3 regions of the Ruegeria sp. CL7 genome follow, and region 1 is predicted to be linked to each of the others. Evidence: riboswitches for the same ligand, from Rfam matches in the RefSeq annotation. Region 1 holds a riboswitch; each other region holds the start of a gene.
The links. Region 1 has a riboswitch for cobalamin ahead of ACR0LI_RS09175 (DUF1636 family protein). Riboswitches for the same ligand answer to the same signal wherever they lie in the genome.

Region 1 (5,853 bases):
CAGGCCCAGTCCGATCAGGACAAGCGGGAATGTTTCCCATCTTGCCAGTCCCAGGCCGCCAAGCATCCAGAATATCACCGAATGAGCCGCGCGATTGTCGCCAGAGAAAATAAGGTAGTTGGTGATTGCGGAAAACAGAAAGGACACCGCCAGGCCAGCCAGGATCAGTTTTTCGGGTGCGCTCGTACGCAAGCCCTGAACCAGCGCCAGAACAATGCCGGACGCGATCAGGCCACCGCAAAATGCTGCCAGCGGCAACGTCCAGATTCCCAGGACATCCCCTGTGACGGTGATCACCAGAACGGCGCCGGCAGCAGCACCCGAGGACAGACCGAACAGAAACGGATCTGCCAGATCGTTTCGCGTCGTTGTTTGCAGAACGACACCAACGACGCCCAGCCCCGCACCAATCACGGCGGCAAACAGGGCGCGGGGCAGGCGAAGGTCGAAGACGATCCGGTGCAAGGGCGACATGTCTCCTTCCACCATACCGGTTCCGAGGCCGATTGCCGAAAAGACTTCGCGCACGGGGATTGGGGTGGTCCCATAGACGATCGACAACAGCAAAAGGGCGGTCAGAACAACCGCCCCCAGCACTATCAAACGGCCCAATTGGACCATATCAGTTGGTCTCCGGGTGCATCGCCTGTGCCATCTTCTCGATCGCCTCGATATTTGCCGGGCCGGGAGTCAGCTCTTCGTAACGCAGGCCAATCCAGCGCTCGTTCTTTACCGCGTCCGTTTGTGACATCACCGGGTGATCCTTGAGGAACTGGAAAGTGTCCTCTGCGCCGTTGCCGGACTGATAGTCGAGCAGCACCAGAAATTCCGGGTTAGCCGCTGCCACAGCTTCCCACGACGTGCGGCCCCAGCTGGTATCCAGATCATGAGTTACGTTCTCACCGCCAGCGGCTGCGATCATCGCATCGGGAATGGCGAACTTGCCGGCGGTAAACGGAGCATCGGCCGGTCCGTCCAACAGGAATACCCGCGGCTTTTCCAGATCGGCTGTTTTTGCTTGAATGGCGGACAACTTGTCCTTCCAGCCGGCAACCAGCGCCTCGGCCTTGTCTTCGACCTGCATGACCTTGCCCAGGCGCAGAACGTCATCAAACAACAGGTTCATGCTGGCTTCGGGGCGATCCTCGTCCACATGCACGCAGCTTTCGGTCAGGATCATGGTCTTGATACCAAAGGGTTCCAGCGTGTCGGGCGTGACATCTCCGCCGGGTTTCATGCCATAGTACCAACCGGCAAAAAACAGATCAGGTTCGACGGCCACAAGGTTTTCAATCGTCGGGTATTTGGGGGCAAGCTCTGGGATGTCGCCGCGCTGAGCATCAAAGTCAGGGCTGGTTTTGTACCAGCCCGAAATCCCGGTAAGTCCCACGATCTCGTCCTGAAGGCCGAGTGCAAAGGCCATATCCGCCATGTTCATATCATGCACGACCAGACGTTCCGGTGCCGAGTCAAAAACCAGCGGTTCGCCGCAATTGTCCACGGTGACGGCTTCCGCTGCCACGCCACCTGCCAAGCCAGCGAAGACAACCACCGGCCAGAGTTTCTGCATCATATGTAAGCTCCTGTTATTATGACAATTTCCGTTTTCGGATGTCCAGTGCGGGGATCATGCGGCCTTCGTGCTGAAAGCACAGATAATCCACGCCGAATGTCTCACTTACCCGGTCTGGGGTCAGAACTTCGCCAACAGGCCCGAACCCCGTCAGGCGCGTGGCTTTCATCAACGCCACATGGGTGGCGAATTCCGGGATCATGACCAGATCATGGACGATCATGACGACCGTTACCCCCAGATCAGCGACCAGAGACAGCATGTGCCCCTTGGCATCGGGGTCCAGATGGTTGGTTGGCTCGTCCAGAAACAGCAAGGACGGGTTCTGGGCCAGCGCGCGCGCGATATGTGCGCGCTGACGTTCTCCGCCGGACAGTTGACCCATAGTTTTGTTGGCAAAATGCAACAGCTCGGTCGTCGTCAGCACCCGTTCAAGATCAGCCCTGTGCTGAGCCACCGAACGTTCGCCCTGAATCGGGATTTGCCCCAGCGCAACGTAGTCTTGCAGGCGCATCCGCCCGTCGGGCATTTCCTGCTGCCCGACCACAGCAATGGAGCGGGCACGTTGGCGGGCGGACAGGGTCCGAAGGCTTTGTCCTTCTATCCAAACATCGCCCAACGCAATCCGTTCAATCCCGCACAGCAGTTTCAGCAGAGTGGTTTTGCCGGCGCCGTTCGGCCCGGCGATTGCCAGAATTGATCCTTCTTCCAGACGAAAGGACACATCCTGCAACAGGATGTCGCCATTGAGCGCGTAGTATTCCAAATTCTCTGCAATCAGAAAACTCATGATGACCCCCCGAAAGGCAACGCGGGAATTCGCGATAAGGTCTTTGCGAAAAGGGCAGGGGGGCGGTCCGAGGCACTGGTCCAGCCGTCGTCGCTGTCGCCGAACTGGATCGCAAATTCGACCAAGGCAGACAGATCGCGGGATGTCGTGATATCGCCAAACAGGTACTGCGCTTTGCCCGGGGCCTGAAATCCGACGGTCATGGCCCGTTCACAGCCTGCCATGCAGGCCACCATTCGGGTTTCAAAACCGTCAGGCAACCGGGCATCCAGCGCGTCTTGCGCGGCTTCGGCAGACATCGTCCCCTGACATGTTGAACAGATCAGAACGTAGTGATCAGAATAGCAGGTCATTGCCTTCTCCGTCGTTTGCCAGATGCAGACAGAGGGCACATACCCGGATATTACGCAAACGCGCCATCAAGCCTCCTTCCGAGACGCCCCGCCTCGGGTTGGTTCATAGTGTGATGGCAGGTCTCCTGACTTGCGGGTCGTTGCTTGGCCGACCTTCCCAACCCTTTTGGGTCAGTGGTGAAGTGGCGTCGCTCACCGCTTACAGTTGCGGGGGCAGTCACGGACTTGGCACATTCCAGCGCCGCACCGTGTTCCCATTTTCATCCATTACGGAACCATCCCGCTCAGCTAGTCCGGCTACGCCTGACTTGTCAAGCGGCAGGCGAAAGGGTGGTGCACGGAATTGCAACGGTTGAGCCAGCGATCCTGGTGCGCCAGCCCGGACCGAACGGTGTCAATAGTCTGATACAAGAAGAAAATCCGGTTCGGTATCTTCCTCGACCTTTGAAAACCGTGGGATTGGCTTTTCAAACACATTGTCCGTTCGGTCGTCATTCACGGTCGATACCTCGCCAATAAGGCAATCGCCGCGCTCAGCCCAGAAAGCGTGCCAGATGCCGGGCATCAGAGTTACGCTTTGCCCCGGCTTCAGCCGCAAGTGCTCTTCGGGTTGCAAGGTTACAGGGCAGGCATCGCTTGGGACCGTCACCGGGTTGTCGCGGTCGACGCCACCGTTTGGATCCGACGCATGGATTTCCAGAACGAGATCGCCGCCGCCCCGGTTGATGATGTCTTCTGCCTTGATGATATGCCGGTGCATCGGAGAAAGCTGATTTTCTTTCGAGATCAACAGTTTTTCCGCATAGAGCATCCCGCGCCCGGATTTCAGATCCTTCGCCTCACCATTGCGCAAAGTGAATAGAAACAGTCCAAGTTCATCAAAACGGCCCTGGGCGTAATCGGTAATGTCCCATCCCAGCCCGCGGCTGCGGATCGTTTCGGCCAGAGGGCTGCGCATTTTCTCGGGCGACCAATCCGCAAAGGGTGGCAACACGGCACCGAAGGACCGAATGAACGCCTGTGCCCGGGTCTTGATACGGTTGATTTCGGATCGTTTCATCATGCCGTCCCACAGATCAAAGTTCGTGCGCCCAAGGGGGTTCTGCCCCGGCTCGGGAAACGGTCACGGCCGCCACGTCAGCGCCCAGTTCCATGGCTGCTTGCAGGCTTTCAACCGTCAATCCGCGCAGACCTGACTTGGTCAGATGCCCTGCGCGGCTGAGCTCGGTCAGAACGCCGGCGTTGAACGTGTCACCTGCGCCGATCGTATCGACCACTTCAACGGGTTTCACGGGAACCGAAACTTCGGAACCATCCGCCAGGTAACCGTGCGCCCCGTCACTGCCGCGCGTGACGATGACAACGGAAGGACCCGCCTGCAACAGCACAGACGCTTTTGCGGCTTCGGATTCAGCGCCCGGAATGATCCAGTCCAGGTCCTCGTCTGAAACCTTTACGATATCCGCACGCGAGATCATGCGGTTCAAACGCGTTCGAAACCGGGTTTGATCCTTGATGAAATCCGGGCGGATATTCGGGTCCAGCATCACCGCCCGGTCGGAACCGTGGCGGTCCAGAAGGGCGGCATATGCATCTGCGCAAGGTTCACACGCAAGGCTGATTCCGCCGAGATACAGGGCCGAGACAGCAGGAAGTTGATCGGGCATGTCTTCGGGCAGCAACATCCGGCCCGCGGTGTTTTCATCAACAAAGCTGTAAGTCGCGTGCCCATCCGAAAGCTGCACAAAGGCAAGCGTGGTGGGACGGTCCGAGATGATCACATGTGTTGTGTCCACATGGCTCGCTTTCAGCGCATCGATCAGTTGCTGTCCGAACATGTCCGATGACAAACCTGTCAGCATCCCTACTGGAACAGCCAGACGTCCCATTGCGACGGCTGTGTTCAGAACTGCACCACCAGTATGTGGCACAAAACCCAATGCGCCCGACGCGGTCGGTTCCGAGATCATATCTATCAGCGCTTCACCACAGCACAGGATCATATCTTGGTCCTTTTAGGTAAGAGATTTCGGTTAGTCTTGTTGCTGTCTCAGCGCGTTCTTGCAAAAGTTGTTTGCGCCGATGATCCCGAACTCTGCCTGTTCAGACACGTAAAGGTTCAGGGAGCGGCGCAAGTCGCTGAAGCGGCCGCCGCCGTTGAACGCATCCTTGAAGTTGTCGCTGAATAGCCAGCGGTTTTTCTCGGCAACGCCGCCGACGAGGAAAACGCCTCCCTCTGGCATCAAGGTGACCGCCAGATCACCCATCAAAGCACCCAGATGGGTGGTAAAAATCTGCGCGGCTTTTTCGGCGACCAGATCGGTACCGTTGCGGGCATCGTTCAGAATTTCCTTTGCAGAGCGCGCCTGAGACCGCGCCTGACCGGCTGCCAATTCAACCGCCTGATACAGGATCGGCAGGCCGGTTCCGCTCAGGAACATTTCTGCTTCCAGCGCCAGGCTGTCGCCAAAGAAACAGCCCGGTGCGATGCGACGTGCCGCCTCAAAGATATCAACTTCGTCGCGATGGCGCGGGTACAGGCCCACGTGCCCGCCTTCGCCGGAGACCGTGTGATACCTGCCTTCGGAAAAAAGCAAAGCACCAACGCCAAGCCCGGTTCCGGGCCCTACAACCAGCCGTGTGCCTGCGGGCGGCGCCTCCTGACCCTGCAAGACCGCAACATCCGACCGAGTCACCTCGGCCACTGACCACGCCGCAGCGGTGAAATCATTTATGACAAAAGTGCGCTCTGCTCCTGTTGCTTTCGTCAGCTCGGTTTCCGAAAGATCCAGGTTCGCGTTGGTCAACTGAATCGTTCCGTCCCTGACCGGCCCGGCTCCGGCTGCTACGACGGCCTGTGGGTTGGTTCCGATCTCGTCCCTGAGGTCATGGAACGCCTCGAGCAGATCTTCCAATGTCCCCGTAGGGTGTTTCCGAAGATCTGCCAATTCTCCGTTCGTAACAACGCCCAGACGTGTGTTCGTACCGCCGATATCCGCAACCAGGTTCCAATGCTCATGCACGGCACCGAATGGTTGCGCTAACGGCTGAGAGACACTCTGACCCCCGGACAGGGCGGATTTCAGCGCCATGAAAGACGCTTTGGGCGTTCTCGCAAGTGTTTCGAAATCCACGTC
Region 2 (5,853 bases), on a different contig from region 1:
CCGCACATCAGCAGACCCGTCTGGACATGGCCGCGCCCGTTGCGCGCGTCTCGGACACATTGCACAGCTATTTCAGTTTCTGTGCGCCGGATCGTGGATTGACGCTTGTGTCCGCCGCACAGGCAGCCGCGTTGCGCCCTTTTTTACACTGCACCACGCTTGCAGAGCTGCCGCTGTTGTCAGCCGCGTCGCCGGCCAAATGCGGCGGACGCTCTGGCCCCAGGCACTATACGGACGTGCCGCCTGGTGAAATCTGTCTGCGTCACGTGGCGGACCTGCATGTCTTTCCAAACGAATTGCGCGCGGTTCAGATCACGGGCGCGCAGCTGCTGGAGTGGTTGGAGATGTCAGCCAGCGCATTCAACCAACAATTCCCCGACGCCGAGGCAGAGCTATTCGACCGGGATCGGGCGGGGTACAATTTCGATGTCATCTTTGGCCTGTCCTATCAGATCGACCCGTCGCAACCGGCGCGTTACGATGTCGGGGGGCAAATGATCCATCCCGGCCACAGGCGGGTGCATCATCTGACTTGCGCAGGCCAAGCCGTGCAACCCGATCAGGCATTTGTCGTCGCGCTCGATAATTATCGCGCAAGCGGGGGCGGACATTTCCCGCATGTGTCGTCGGCCCCGGCCATCGATCTACCCCCGCTGGATATCCGGGACATTTTGCGGGACTACATGACGCACCGCCTGCCACCCGACCCATTGGCCCGGCAACCTTATCCGTTCTCTCTGATGCCGAAATCGGGGGTGACGACCATTCTTCGGACCGGTCCCGGTGCGTTGAAGCATATCGACGAATTGAACAGGTTTGCCCCCAGGATACTGGAACCTGACGAAAACGGTTTTGCACGCATTCGGCTGACGCTCTGACGGGTTGTCTTTTGCCGAAGCCTTCCCTATATCCAGAGTCGAGAGGTTGGCGCGGGCGAGCGCCTCGCCAACCTGGTCAGGTCCGGAAGGAAGCAGCCACAACGAGCCCCGCTTGGGTCGATGTCCAACCTCTCACTTTACGAACCTTGGCCGCAGGAGGGCTTTATGATTGTAGCAAAGATCCTTCGGGCAGCACGGTTCTGACCTCACGGTATCGACTGACTGCCTGAACACATGACCCGGGGATGAGCGATCGCCATCCGTCGGGAGTGCTGTTTCTGACGACAGGCAAACCAATGTTTCTTGCACTTTCGGACCTGGGATGGTCCTCTCACTTTGCCGCGCAACACGCGGCTTATCCTTCCTGCACGCCTTTTCGCATCACTTCCGTTCATCGGGACCGCCTGATAGGGCTTAACCCTGACGGCGAAGTCCCGTTACTGACCCCCGATCAAACGACCGGCAGCTATGCTGTTGGCGATTGGGTTCTCGCCGATGACGACAAACGCGTGCGCCATTTGCTCGACCGGCGCAGCCTGCTGCACCGACGCGCCGCGGGTACAGGCGCCGCGACGCAACTGATCGCAGCCAATGTCGATGTGCTGTTCATCGTCAGCTCGTGCAATGCCGATTTCAAACTGCCCCGGCTGGAACGATATCTGGCGCTCGCGCATCAGGCCGGGTGTTACCCGGTCGTTGTTATGACGAAGGCCGACAAATCGGCGGACCCCGACAGTTTCTCGGGGCAGGTGCAATCTCTGGATCCGTTCCTGACGGTTCTGGCGATCAACGCGCTGGACCCGGCAGAGGTTGAAAAGGTTCTGTCGTGGTGCCCCAAAAGCCAGACCGGAGCGCTGGTTGGATCGTCGGGCGTTGGCAAGACGACACTTGCCAATACCATGACCGATCAGGATCTCGCCACCTCGGACATTCGCGAGGATGACGCGCGGGGCCGGCACACGACGACCGCACGCGCATTGCACCGGATGCGCAACGGTGGCTGGTTGATCGATACACCCGGAATGCGCGCGTTGCGCCTGCTGGACGCTCGGGACGGGATCGACGACGTTTTCTCGGACCTTGCCGAGTTGAGCCGGGACTGCCGTTTTTCGGATTGCCAGCACAGCTCCGAGCCCGGATGTGCCGTGCAAAAGGCAATAAGCCACGGCACGCTTGATCCGGCTCGATTGGACCGGTGGCGCAAGCTTCGGCGCGAAGATCAGCGCAATTCTGAAACCGTCGCGCAGTCCCGGGCGCGGGACAAAGCGTTCGGCAAGATGGTCCGTGGCGTCATGAAGGAAAAGAAACTTCGCAACCGGTGATCGTTGGACGGTGCCCGGCCCGTCCTGCGCCGCGTCTGATCAAGCGATCAGTCGCGGCCAAACCGCTGCATTGCGCCGGGCAAATGCTCCGATATGACCAACCTCAGGCAACCTGAAATCGGCAGGGCTCAGCAGGTGGCGGTTGGCATCGGGGCCGTAAAGATCCGCAAGCCGCCAAACCGCTTCCGGCGGCACCATCTGGTCGTCCTCGAAGGTGAACAAATCCACGGGCGTTCCAGAATCCTTCCACTGCGCCGCAGGTAACTCATGCCCGATTTCAGGCACATAGTTCAAAGGCGCCGTACACCATTTGCGCCACTGCCAATAGACCGATGCCGGCAGATCCGAGCCGAACCCGATCGCCTTTCCGGGAAGGTAGCCAAGGGCTCGGGCCAAAAGCGGGGCATGACCATACCAGAACAATCCTGCCAAACCACGATAGGGCCATGGATGGTCGCTTAGGGTTACCAGCCCCGAACACACACAGATCATGCGATCAATCAGATCGATATCCGGCTGCACAGGCCCCAACATCGCGCCGATCGAATGGCCGATGGTCCAATGCTGCGAATCGGGAAACCGTCTGCGCATTTCTGCCCGTGCCGCGGGCATGTCGATCAAGGCCCAATCCGCCATGGTCGCACGCGAATCTTTCAGGCGGCCGGTCAAGGAATGCCCGTAATCGCGATAGTCATAGGTCAGGCAGGCCATACCCTGCTCGGCAGCAAGCCATCGTGCGAAATGACGGTAATAATCGCGCGGCACACCCGTTGCACTGTTCAGCACGACGACGATTTCGGGCGAAGACAGCGGGCTGTACAACCGGGCAGACAGTGTTTTCTGCCCGGACGGAAAGCGAAATTCTTCGGTCATTACCGTTTGCTCTGTGTCCAACATGATCTCTGGCTTTGCGCTTGGTAAATCCGGTTTCCGAACCTCAACGCCCTCGACACTATGCATGAACCAACACCGTATCCAGCATGACCAAGCGTCCGGTCAAAAGATCGGCTTGACTCGATGCGTGCTCAAACGCTAGCGGTTGTGTGATGGTTTCCGGCCTCCACAAGGGGTCGGAATGAAAAGGGAACACGGTGCGGTAATGTCTGGTCATGCAGGCAACAACCAAATCCGCGACTGCCCCCGCAACTGTAAGCGGTAAGCGATGCCGAAACACCACTGGCCCAAAGGCTGGGAAGGTCGGCAAAGCGATGACCCGCAAGTCAGGAGACCTGCCATCGGAAACGAAACCGAAACTCGGGCGGGGTGTCCGGGCAGGTCCTGACGGCATCACGCTGTCCCACCTGTCCCAAATATCCTGTCCACCAAGCGCGGAGGGCGCAGGATGATCTGGAAGACAAAGACACATGAATTCAGTGCAACAGTATGTCAGCGGACGGGCAAAACCTGTCCCGCTTTGGCGCGGCTGGCGCGCTCGATATCCGAAGCCATGGCCCAGGCGACCTCGGCCACAAGTGACGATTTCGAGATTGAGGGCAGCAGCGCGCTGTCACATTGCAGCGAAGGATGTCATGCAATTTTCCGCGCGCAATCAGACCGCATTCGTGTCTTTTGCGGGACGCAGCCCGAAACCGCGATTGAGCCGCTGAACGGCTATGCCGACCTGATCTTCGGAAACACGTTCAGTGCGATGCCATCCGGCGTCGTGAAAACCCCACCCTGCGCGATGATCGAAGTTTCTACGATCCGGCCTCGAAAACCTGCTTGCGCGCCCGCGCAGATTTCAATCTGAGTCCAGACTGACCTGTGCCTGGGCACGCCGAGAGGCCCAGGCCAGTTGCGCATCCGTTTCGACGGCGCAAGGGCGCACCGCCCGCAATCGTTGCAGCGCCGTGTCCGCGCCTTCGCCGCATTCGACCATCAGCCGCAGGACAATCATACCTGACCTGCCACAGCCCCCGCGGCAGTGTACCAATACGCGACCTCCGCCGGACAGCGCGTGCCGGGCCGCGGCGCTGACGGACGGCCACGCGTCATCAATCGCTTTTGTCGGCGCTCCGAAATCTTCGATCGGCAGGTGAACCCATCGGCTGGCGCGGCTTTGAATATCGCTTCCAAATTCCTGCGCCCCGTCCTGAAGCATTTCGACATCCGTCGTCATCGAAACAACAAGCCCCGGCTGCCAGGCTGCGATCATATCCAGATCGCTGGAGTAATCTCCGCCGCGTCCGGGCATCGAGGTCAGCGCCAGCGTTCCGCCACCGACTTGCAGGGCGTAGATCACCAACTGCGACATGAATCCTGTCCTCCCCAAAGAACTCTATACAAAAATGAGCCATTAAATCCGCTGATGCAGTTTAGTGCGAAAGCGACTCGTTTCTAAATCAAAAATCATCGCGCCCCGCTGTGGACGCGGGCAACGGTGGCCACTACGCTGTGCCCAAGCACCGAATCCCAACGAGAAGACATGACAGACAGCTCCAGCCCCGCCTATCAGGTTCTCGCCCGCAAATATCGCCCGGAAACCTTTGCCGATCTGGTGGGTCAGGATGCCATGGTGCGCACCCTGAAAAACGCGTTCGCGGCCGACCGGATCGCGCAGGCCTTCATCATGACCGGTATTCGCGGCACCGGCAAAACCACGACCGCAAGGATCATCGCCAAGGGGATGAACTGCATCGGACCCGACGGAACCGGTGGCCCCACGACCGAACCCTGCGGTCAGTGTGAACATTGTGTCGCCATCATGGAAGGCCGCCATGTCGACGTGATGGAGATGGACGCCGCCAGCCGTACGGGCGTCAACGACATCCGCGAGATCATTGACAGTGTCCGCTATCGCGCCGCCAGCGCGCGTTACAAGATTTATATCATCGACGAGGTTCATATGCTCTCGACCAGTGCGTTCAACGCGCTGCTCAAGACGTTGGAAGAACCGCCCGCGCATGTGAAGTTCATCTTCGCAACCACTGAAATCCGCAAAGTCCCTGTCACTGTGCTGTCCCGCTGCCAGCGTTTCGACCTGCGCCGGATCGAACCCGAAGACATGATTGGCCTGCTGCGCAAGATCGCCGAAGCGGAAAACGCCCAGATCGCCGAAGACGCGCTGGCGCTGATCACCCGAGCAGCGGAAGGATCGGCCCGGGATGCGACCTCGTTGCTGGATCAGGCGATTTCGCATGGGGCTGGCGAGACGACCGCCGATCAGGTCCGTGCAATGCTTGGACTGGCAGACCGTGGCCGGGTTCTGGACCTTATGGATATGATCCTGCGCGGCGATGCCGCCGGAGCACTTACCGAGTTGAGCGGCCAATACGCCGAAGGCGCAGACCCGCTGGCGGTGCTGCGCGATCTGGCCGAGATCACGCATTGGGTGTCCGTCGTGAAGATCACGCCTGACGCGGCGCAGGATCCGACGGTTTCTCCGGACGAACGGACCCGGGGCCAACACATGGCCGAGGCTCTGCCGATGCGGGTTCTAACCCGGATGTGGCAAATGCTGCTGAAGGCGCTCGAGGAAGTCTCGGCTGCGCCCAACGCCATGATGGCCGCTGAAATGGCCGTTATTCGCCTGACCCATGTGGCGGATTTGCCCAGCCCCGAAGAGCTGATCAAACGGTTGCAAGATACCCCGCCACCGCCGCCGGGCGGGCCCAATGGCGGCGTTTCGATATCCCGACCGGGCGCCGGTCCGG
Region 3 (5,853 bases), on a different contig from region 1:
AACCGGTGTTTCAAAGCCGTGGAAAAAGGGGACAGCTATCTGGCGGTTTCTGATGGTCCCGACAAGGTCAGTTTCTGGTTGAACGGGCAAAAGACGTGCACCATGGCGCATCCGGGCATCAAGCGCAGTTTCATGTCTGTATTCCTGGGAGACAACACGCGGTCCGCGTCCTTCACGCGCAGGCTACAGGGGCGGTGATGCTCTATCCCCGGGTCAGTCTCTATGCGCTGATGCTCGCTGCGGCGGGTATCCCGCTTTATATCCACTTGCCGCGCTTTGCAGCCGTGAACCTGGGTATTGGCCTTGGGGTCATTGGTACGGTGCTGCTGGTGATCCGTTTGGTGGATCTGGTGCAGGATCCGCTGATCGGTTGGGCAATCGACCGATGGCCCGGCGGCCAGCTTGCATTTGCCGCGATGGCGGCTTTGGGGCTGGCGATCGGGTTTCCCCTGCTTTTCAATCTGCCGCAGGGTGCCAGCGTGCCGGAACTGGTCGCGATCCTTATCTTGCTGTTCTCGGCATACAGCCTGGGAACCATCCTTCTGTATGGTCGCAGCGCAACTCTGGCGAAGCGAACCGATCCGAAAGAGCTGATGACACTGGCCGCCTATCGTGAAGGCGGGCAGTTGACCGGAGTGGTCATCGCAGCCAGCGCTCCGGCCCTGTTGGTTGCTTTCGGGGCACACTCCCAAGGCTACCCCGCATTCGGCGCGTTCCTGGCGCTGCTGTCCGTTCTGACCTTGATACTGACGATCCCGATCTGGCGACGCAAGCCGATCACCGGATCAGGCCTGTCCTTTGCAGGTCTGGGTCAGGCCGGTGGCTTGCGCCTACTTGCGCTGGGTTTGGTCAACAGCCTCCCGGTTGCCATAACCTCCACCCTGTTTCTATTTTTTGTGGAAGACCGGCTGCAACTGCCGGGCAAGGCAGGTCCTTTGTTGATCCTGTTCTTCCTGAGCGCAGGCGCGAGCGTTCCGCTCTGGGCAAAGCTCAGTAACAAAATTGGCCCGAAACAGACTCTGATTATCGCCATGCCGCTCTCGATCGCCGGCTTTATCGGCGCCGCCACACTGAGTGCAGGAAATCTTGCGGGTTTTGCAATGATCTGTCTCGCCTCGGGCGCGGCGTTGGGCGCGGATATGGTCGTGTTGCCTGCGATGTTCTCGATCGTCCTTACCCGGGCCGGGCTGAACGCATCAGCCGCGTTTGGCATCTGGTCCTTCGCTGGCAAACTGGGCCTCGCCCTGGCTGCCTTTTTCACTCTGCCGCTGCTGGAACGCAGCGGTTTCACCCCCGGTCAAACCAATTCAGCACAGGCACTGGATACACTCAATCTTGCCTATGCGGTGCTGCCCTGCATCCTGAAAGTCGGAGCGTTCGGGATGGTGTTGACCCTGCCCACCGAGGTCACAAGCAAATGAACGCTTTCACCATCATCCTTCTGGTCCTTCTGACCGCTGTCTTCATCCGTGCAAGGCTGCTGAGCTTTCGCGCGCAATCGCCGTCCGATTACAGTGGCACCGGGCCAGATTTTTCCCTGAAAAAACACCTGAACGGAGAGATCTTGTCCGAGGGCCTGATCTATGGCCCCAACGGCAAAATGTCGAACAGCTTTGTCGCGCGCATGTCCGGCGAATGGCAAGGCAACTCGGGCACGCTGACCGAGTACTTCACCTACTCCAACGGAAAACAGATGACCCGCAAATGGTACCTGACGCTGGGAACTGGCAACACATTCACGGCAATGGCGGATGATATCGTGGGCGAAGGTCGGGGCATTATCTCGGGGTCCACGGTAAAACTGACCTATCGTATCATTCTGCCAGATGACGCTGGTGGACACACACTGGATGTCACCGATTGGATGTACCTGACAGAAACCGGCGTCATCATGAATCGGTCCGAGATGCGCAAGTTTGGCGTCAAGGTCGCGGAACTGATCGCCACAATGCGTCCAAGCCCCAGATCGAAACCGATGCATCCAAGTGGGTCAAACGGGTATGACGCGACTTCGGAAGGGAAGCCGTTGCAATGATCACCTTTCGCTCTTTCATCGCCTGCATTGCCATCGCAAGCCTTGCAATTCTGGCGGCCTGCTCCAGCAAACCGAAGGTACCAAAAACGTTTCTGTCGGACCGACAGTTGAACCTGGAAGAGTTTTTTGAGGGTAAAACAGTGGCCTACGGTCAGTTTCAGGATGTTCTGGGAAATATCCCCCGCAGATTCACGGTTGATATCGACGGAACATGGGACGGCGAAACCCTGACCCTGGTCGAAGACTTCGTCTACGACGATGGCGCGACGGAACAACGCATCTGGACATTGACCAAAACCGGAGAGGATACGTGGACCGGTACGGCGCCTGGCGTGCTGGGCACCGCCAGCGGGATTGAACGCGGGGATACGTTCAACTGGAAATACAAGATCGACCTGCCGATCAAGGACGGGACCATGCGTGTCAAATTCGACGACTGGATGTGGCTGCTGGACGACGACCGTCTGCTGAACCGCGCGTATGTCTCACGCTATGGCGTCCGTCTGGGTGAAGTCATCCTGTTCTTCGAGAAGAAATAGGGCCGTCAGGCCCGGTTTCATCACAAAAGTCAGTAGAAAATAAACTCGTCCACCAATGCTGTCGTCGATCCCTTGACCTCACCGGCCGTGTTTGCCCTTGGCCCGTCCGAGGCTGCGCCCTCGGCGCGTTCGCCGCCCTCGACCTTCAAGCGCGCGCGTTCTATCTGCCCCCAGAGGAAAAACAGACCATCCCGTTTTCCCATGAGGCGCGAAGGAACTGTTGTCCGCAAAACACCTGTTTTCGGTTTTGGCATCTGCTCTCTTACTGCCTCCGGTGTTTTCCACCATTTTCGGAAAACGTAATGGTTTTTCCCGAAAAAGACAATTTTTTATGGACAAAATGAGGTTTTCTACCGTCCGTTGACAGGATGGACTGACAACTCTCGCATGACGGATATTCGCCTTCTTCACCTGCCTCATGGCAAGCCAGCACTATCCCAAACGGATCAACTTCACCCAAAAGGGTTTGCTGCAAACCTCCTTCACTTGGCCTGACTCTCTCTTTTCCAGCCATGCTCAGGCGACGTGCAGCGTTTCGTTTCTGTGCAGAGCAGCCGGGCCTTCGCTGTCACGGCTGGGGGACAATTTGACGGCGCGGATGTCAGACGTGGCCGCATCCATCGCAAAGCCCACTGGCCCCTGCAGAACGCCGTGCTGGCGGGCTTGCCATGCCCCTGTGCCAAGGACCGTGATCCCGGCGCCGTCCACTCAGCCGGAAAATTTCCATGTCTGTTTTGAAACCGGAAATGTCGCAAGCATTTCAGCGCCCAAGCAGGTAGAAAGTAGGCTGCCATCGTGAGGTGCCGCTGTTTGATTCTCAGACCGCGGAGAATTGGGAAGCCGGTGGAATTCCGGCGCTGCCCCCGCAACGGTAAGGAAGGTCAGGTTCGACAATCAACCACTGGGACGAGGATCCCGGGAAGGTGTCGCAACCGGGTGCAAGCCCCTTTCAAGTCCGGAAACCAGCCTTGCAGATATGTCAAACCGCGGGTGGCGGTGGGGGCACGGGTTTCGGACGTGGTCCTCGCGCGCCTCCGGACGGTTCCTCCCTGTCATCTGCCCAAGCAATGCCGCGGGGCGCGGCAGGAGAGCCAGAAGTGAACAATGTCCAAAACCTGTTGGCGCGTCGAATCCCGGGCTATGCTCTGGAACGGGCCTTTTACACCGACCCCGAGATCTTTCAGACCGACCTGGAAACCATCCACTATCGCGAATGGCTCTTTGCCATTCCGGCCTGTGAACTGGTGAAAGCCGGCGACTATGTAACGTACAACGTGGGTGCCTATCGCGTGATCATCGTGCGCGGCGCCGACAACCAGATCCGGGCGTTTCACAACACCTGCCGCCATCGCGGCTCGATCATATGCAAGGCGGCAAAAGGCAACGCGCCGAAGCTGGTTTGCCCGTATCACCAATGGACCTACGAGCTTGACGGCTCTTTGCTGTGGGCCCGCGACATGGGGCCAGAGTTTGATCCCAGACAGCATGGTTTGAAGACGGTTCATTGCCGCGAGCTTGCCGGGTTGGTCTATATCTGTCTGGCGGATGTCGCCCCGGATTTTGACACGTTTGCCAATATCGCGCGCCCGTATCTTGAGCCGCATGATCTTGCGAATGCCAAGGTCGCATTCGAAAGCTCGATCATCGAGAACGGCAACTGGAAACTGGTCTGGGAAAACAATCGCGAGTGCTATCACTGCGGCGGCAACCACCCTGCGCTGTGCCGGACCTTCCCTGATGATCCGGGCGTGACGGGGATCGAAGGCGGTGAAACCCCAGCCTATATGCAAGCCCATTTCGACAGGTGCCAGTCAGCGGGTATGCCATCGCAGTTCTATCTGCACGAGGACGGCCAATTCCGTCTGGCGCGGATACCGCTGAAAGAAGGCGCCGAGAGCTATACGATGGACGGGAAATCCGCCGTGCGCCGCTGGTTGGGCCGGTCGCCCTTTGCGGATGCGGGATCGCTTTTGAAGTTCCACTATCCGACCACGTGGAACCACTTTCTTGCCGATCACTCGATTGTTTTCCGTGTTACGCCGATCAGCCCGACAGAGACCGAGGTCACGACCAAATGGCTGGTCAACAAGGATGCGGTTGAAGGCGTTGACTACGACGTGAAACGCCTGACCGAAGTCTGGGTCGCCACGAATGACGAAGACCGTCAGGTGGTCGAGGACAACCAGCAGGGCATCAACAGCCCGGCCTATGTGCCCGGCCCGTATTCAGCCATTCAGGAATCCGGCGTACTGCAATTCGTGGATTGGTATTGCAGCACAGTGTCGGCCCGCCTGACCCCTGACTACATGGCGGCGGAGTAAGTCTGATGAAAGATCTGGACACGCTTTCATCAGCCGTTTGGCAGGATGGAGAGATGCTGGAATGTGTCTCGGTCGTGCCCGAGATGCCGAACACCGCCAGCTTTTCGTTCCGGGCCCCCTCTGGGGCGCAGTTCGCCTATCACCCCGGTCAGTTCCTGACGCTCGAGATTCCGGCGCCCGGCCAGCCCGGGGGAGTCGTGTATCGCACCTACACGATCTCATCGTCGCCATCGCGGCCGCGGTCGATCACCATCACCGCCAAAGCGCAACCCGACAGTATCGGCACGCGCTGGATGCTGGACAATCTTCAACCCGGCATGCGGCTCAAGGCCATTGGGCCTGCGGGCCTGTTCACCAACGCACTGAGCGATGCGCGCAAGTTCCTGTTTATCTCGGCTGGCTCAGGCATCACACCGATGATGTCAATGACCACCTGCATGTGGGACGAAGGCCGCGATCTGGACGTTGTCTTCATCAACTGCGCCAAGCGGCCATCCGAGATCATCTTCCGCCAGCGCTTGGAACAGATGGCCAGCCGCACGGATGGTTTGGACCTGAAGTTCGTGGTGGAAGAGCCGGACCGCTACCGCCCATGGACGGGATATCAGGGGCAGTTCAACCAATTGATGCTGGGCCTGATGGCGCCGGATTACCTTGAGCGCGAAGTCTATTGCTGCGGTCCCGAGCCCTTCATGCAAGCGGTGCGCGACGCGCTGGCCGGTCTTGGTTTTGATATGAACAACTACCATCAGGAAAGCTTCGGCGCGCCGGTGGAAACCGAGGCGGATCAGCCCGAGTTGGATGACGTTGTTCTGGACGACGACAGCAGCGCCGAAATCCTGTTCGCGACCTCGGGCGTGACGGCCAAGGTTGCCGAGACCGACACGGTGCTTGCCGCCGCCCGCTCGGTTGGCCTGAACATTCCGTCAGGCTGTACCTTCGGCGTGTGCGGTACCTG

Region 2: another riboswitch for cobalamin. It lies ahead of ACR0LI_RS20020 (hypothetical protein); the one in region 1 lies ahead of ACR0LI_RS09175 (DUF1636 family protein).
Region 3: another riboswitch for cobalamin. It lies ahead of ACR0LI_RS16495 (aromatic ring-hydroxylating oxygenase subunit alpha); the one in region 1 lies ahead of ACR0LI_RS09175 (DUF1636 family protein).

What each region holds. Positions count from the first base shown of each region.
Region 1 covers NZ_JBQFPQ010000002.1:119,682-125,534, forward strand. Annotated here, with positions in the region: gene ACR0LI_RS09160 (FecCD family ABC transporter permease) at 1-621, opposite strand, end outside; gene ACR0LI_RS09165 (ABC transporter substrate-binding protein) at 623-1,573, opposite strand; gene ACR0LI_RS09170 (ABC transporter ATP-binding protein) at 1,590-2,363, opposite strand; gene ACR0LI_RS09175 (DUF1636 family protein) at 2,360-2,716, opposite strand; cobalamin riboswitch at 2,815-3,011, opposite strand; gene ACR0LI_RS09180 (D-lyxose/D-mannose family sugar isomerase) at 3,111-3,776, opposite strand; gene ACR0LI_RS09185 (carbohydrate kinase family protein) at 3,793-4,719, opposite strand; gene ACR0LI_RS09190 (glucokinase) at 4,750-5,808, opposite strand; partial or broken gene ACR0LI_RS09195 (GH1 family beta-glucosidase) at 5,782-5,853, opposite strand, start outside.
Region 2 covers NZ_JBQFPQ010000014.1:8,185-14,037, reverse strand. Annotated here, with positions in the region: gene ACR0LI_RS20040 (bifunctional 2',3'-cyclic-nucleotide 2'-phosphodiesterase/3'-nucleotidase) at 1-878, shown strand, start outside; RNA gene ffs (signal recognition particle sRNA small type) at 918-1,016, shown strand; gene rsgA (ribosome small subunit-dependent GTPase A) at 1,124-2,200, shown strand; gene ACR0LI_RS20025 (alpha/beta hydrolase family protein) at 2,240-3,073, opposite strand; cobalamin riboswitch at 3,231-3,451, shown strand; gene ACR0LI_RS20020 (hypothetical protein) at 3,543-3,950, shown strand; gene ACR0LI_RS20015 (protein-tyrosine phosphatase family protein) at 3,942-4,454, opposite strand; gene ACR0LI_RS20010 (DNA polymerase III subunit gamma/tau) at 4,593-5,853, shown strand, end outside.
Region 3 covers NZ_JBQFPQ010000007.1:152,064-157,916, forward strand. Annotated here, with positions in the region: gene ACR0LI_RS16465 (chalcone isomerase family protein) at 1-198, shown strand, start outside; gene ACR0LI_RS16470 (MFS transporter) at 198-1,421, shown strand; gene ACR0LI_RS16475 (DUF3833 domain-containing protein) at 1,418-2,035, shown strand; gene ACR0LI_RS16480 (DUF3833 family protein) at 2,032-2,574, shown strand; gene ACR0LI_RS16485 (hypothetical protein) at 2,604-2,828, opposite strand; partial or broken gene ACR0LI_RS16490 (IS5/IS1182 family transposase) at 3,130-3,282, opposite strand; cobalamin riboswitch at 3,356-3,559, shown strand; gene ACR0LI_RS16495 (aromatic ring-hydroxylating oxygenase subunit alpha) at 3,642-4,895, shown strand; gene ACR0LI_RS16500 (FAD-binding oxidoreductase) at 4,901-5,853, shown strand, end outside.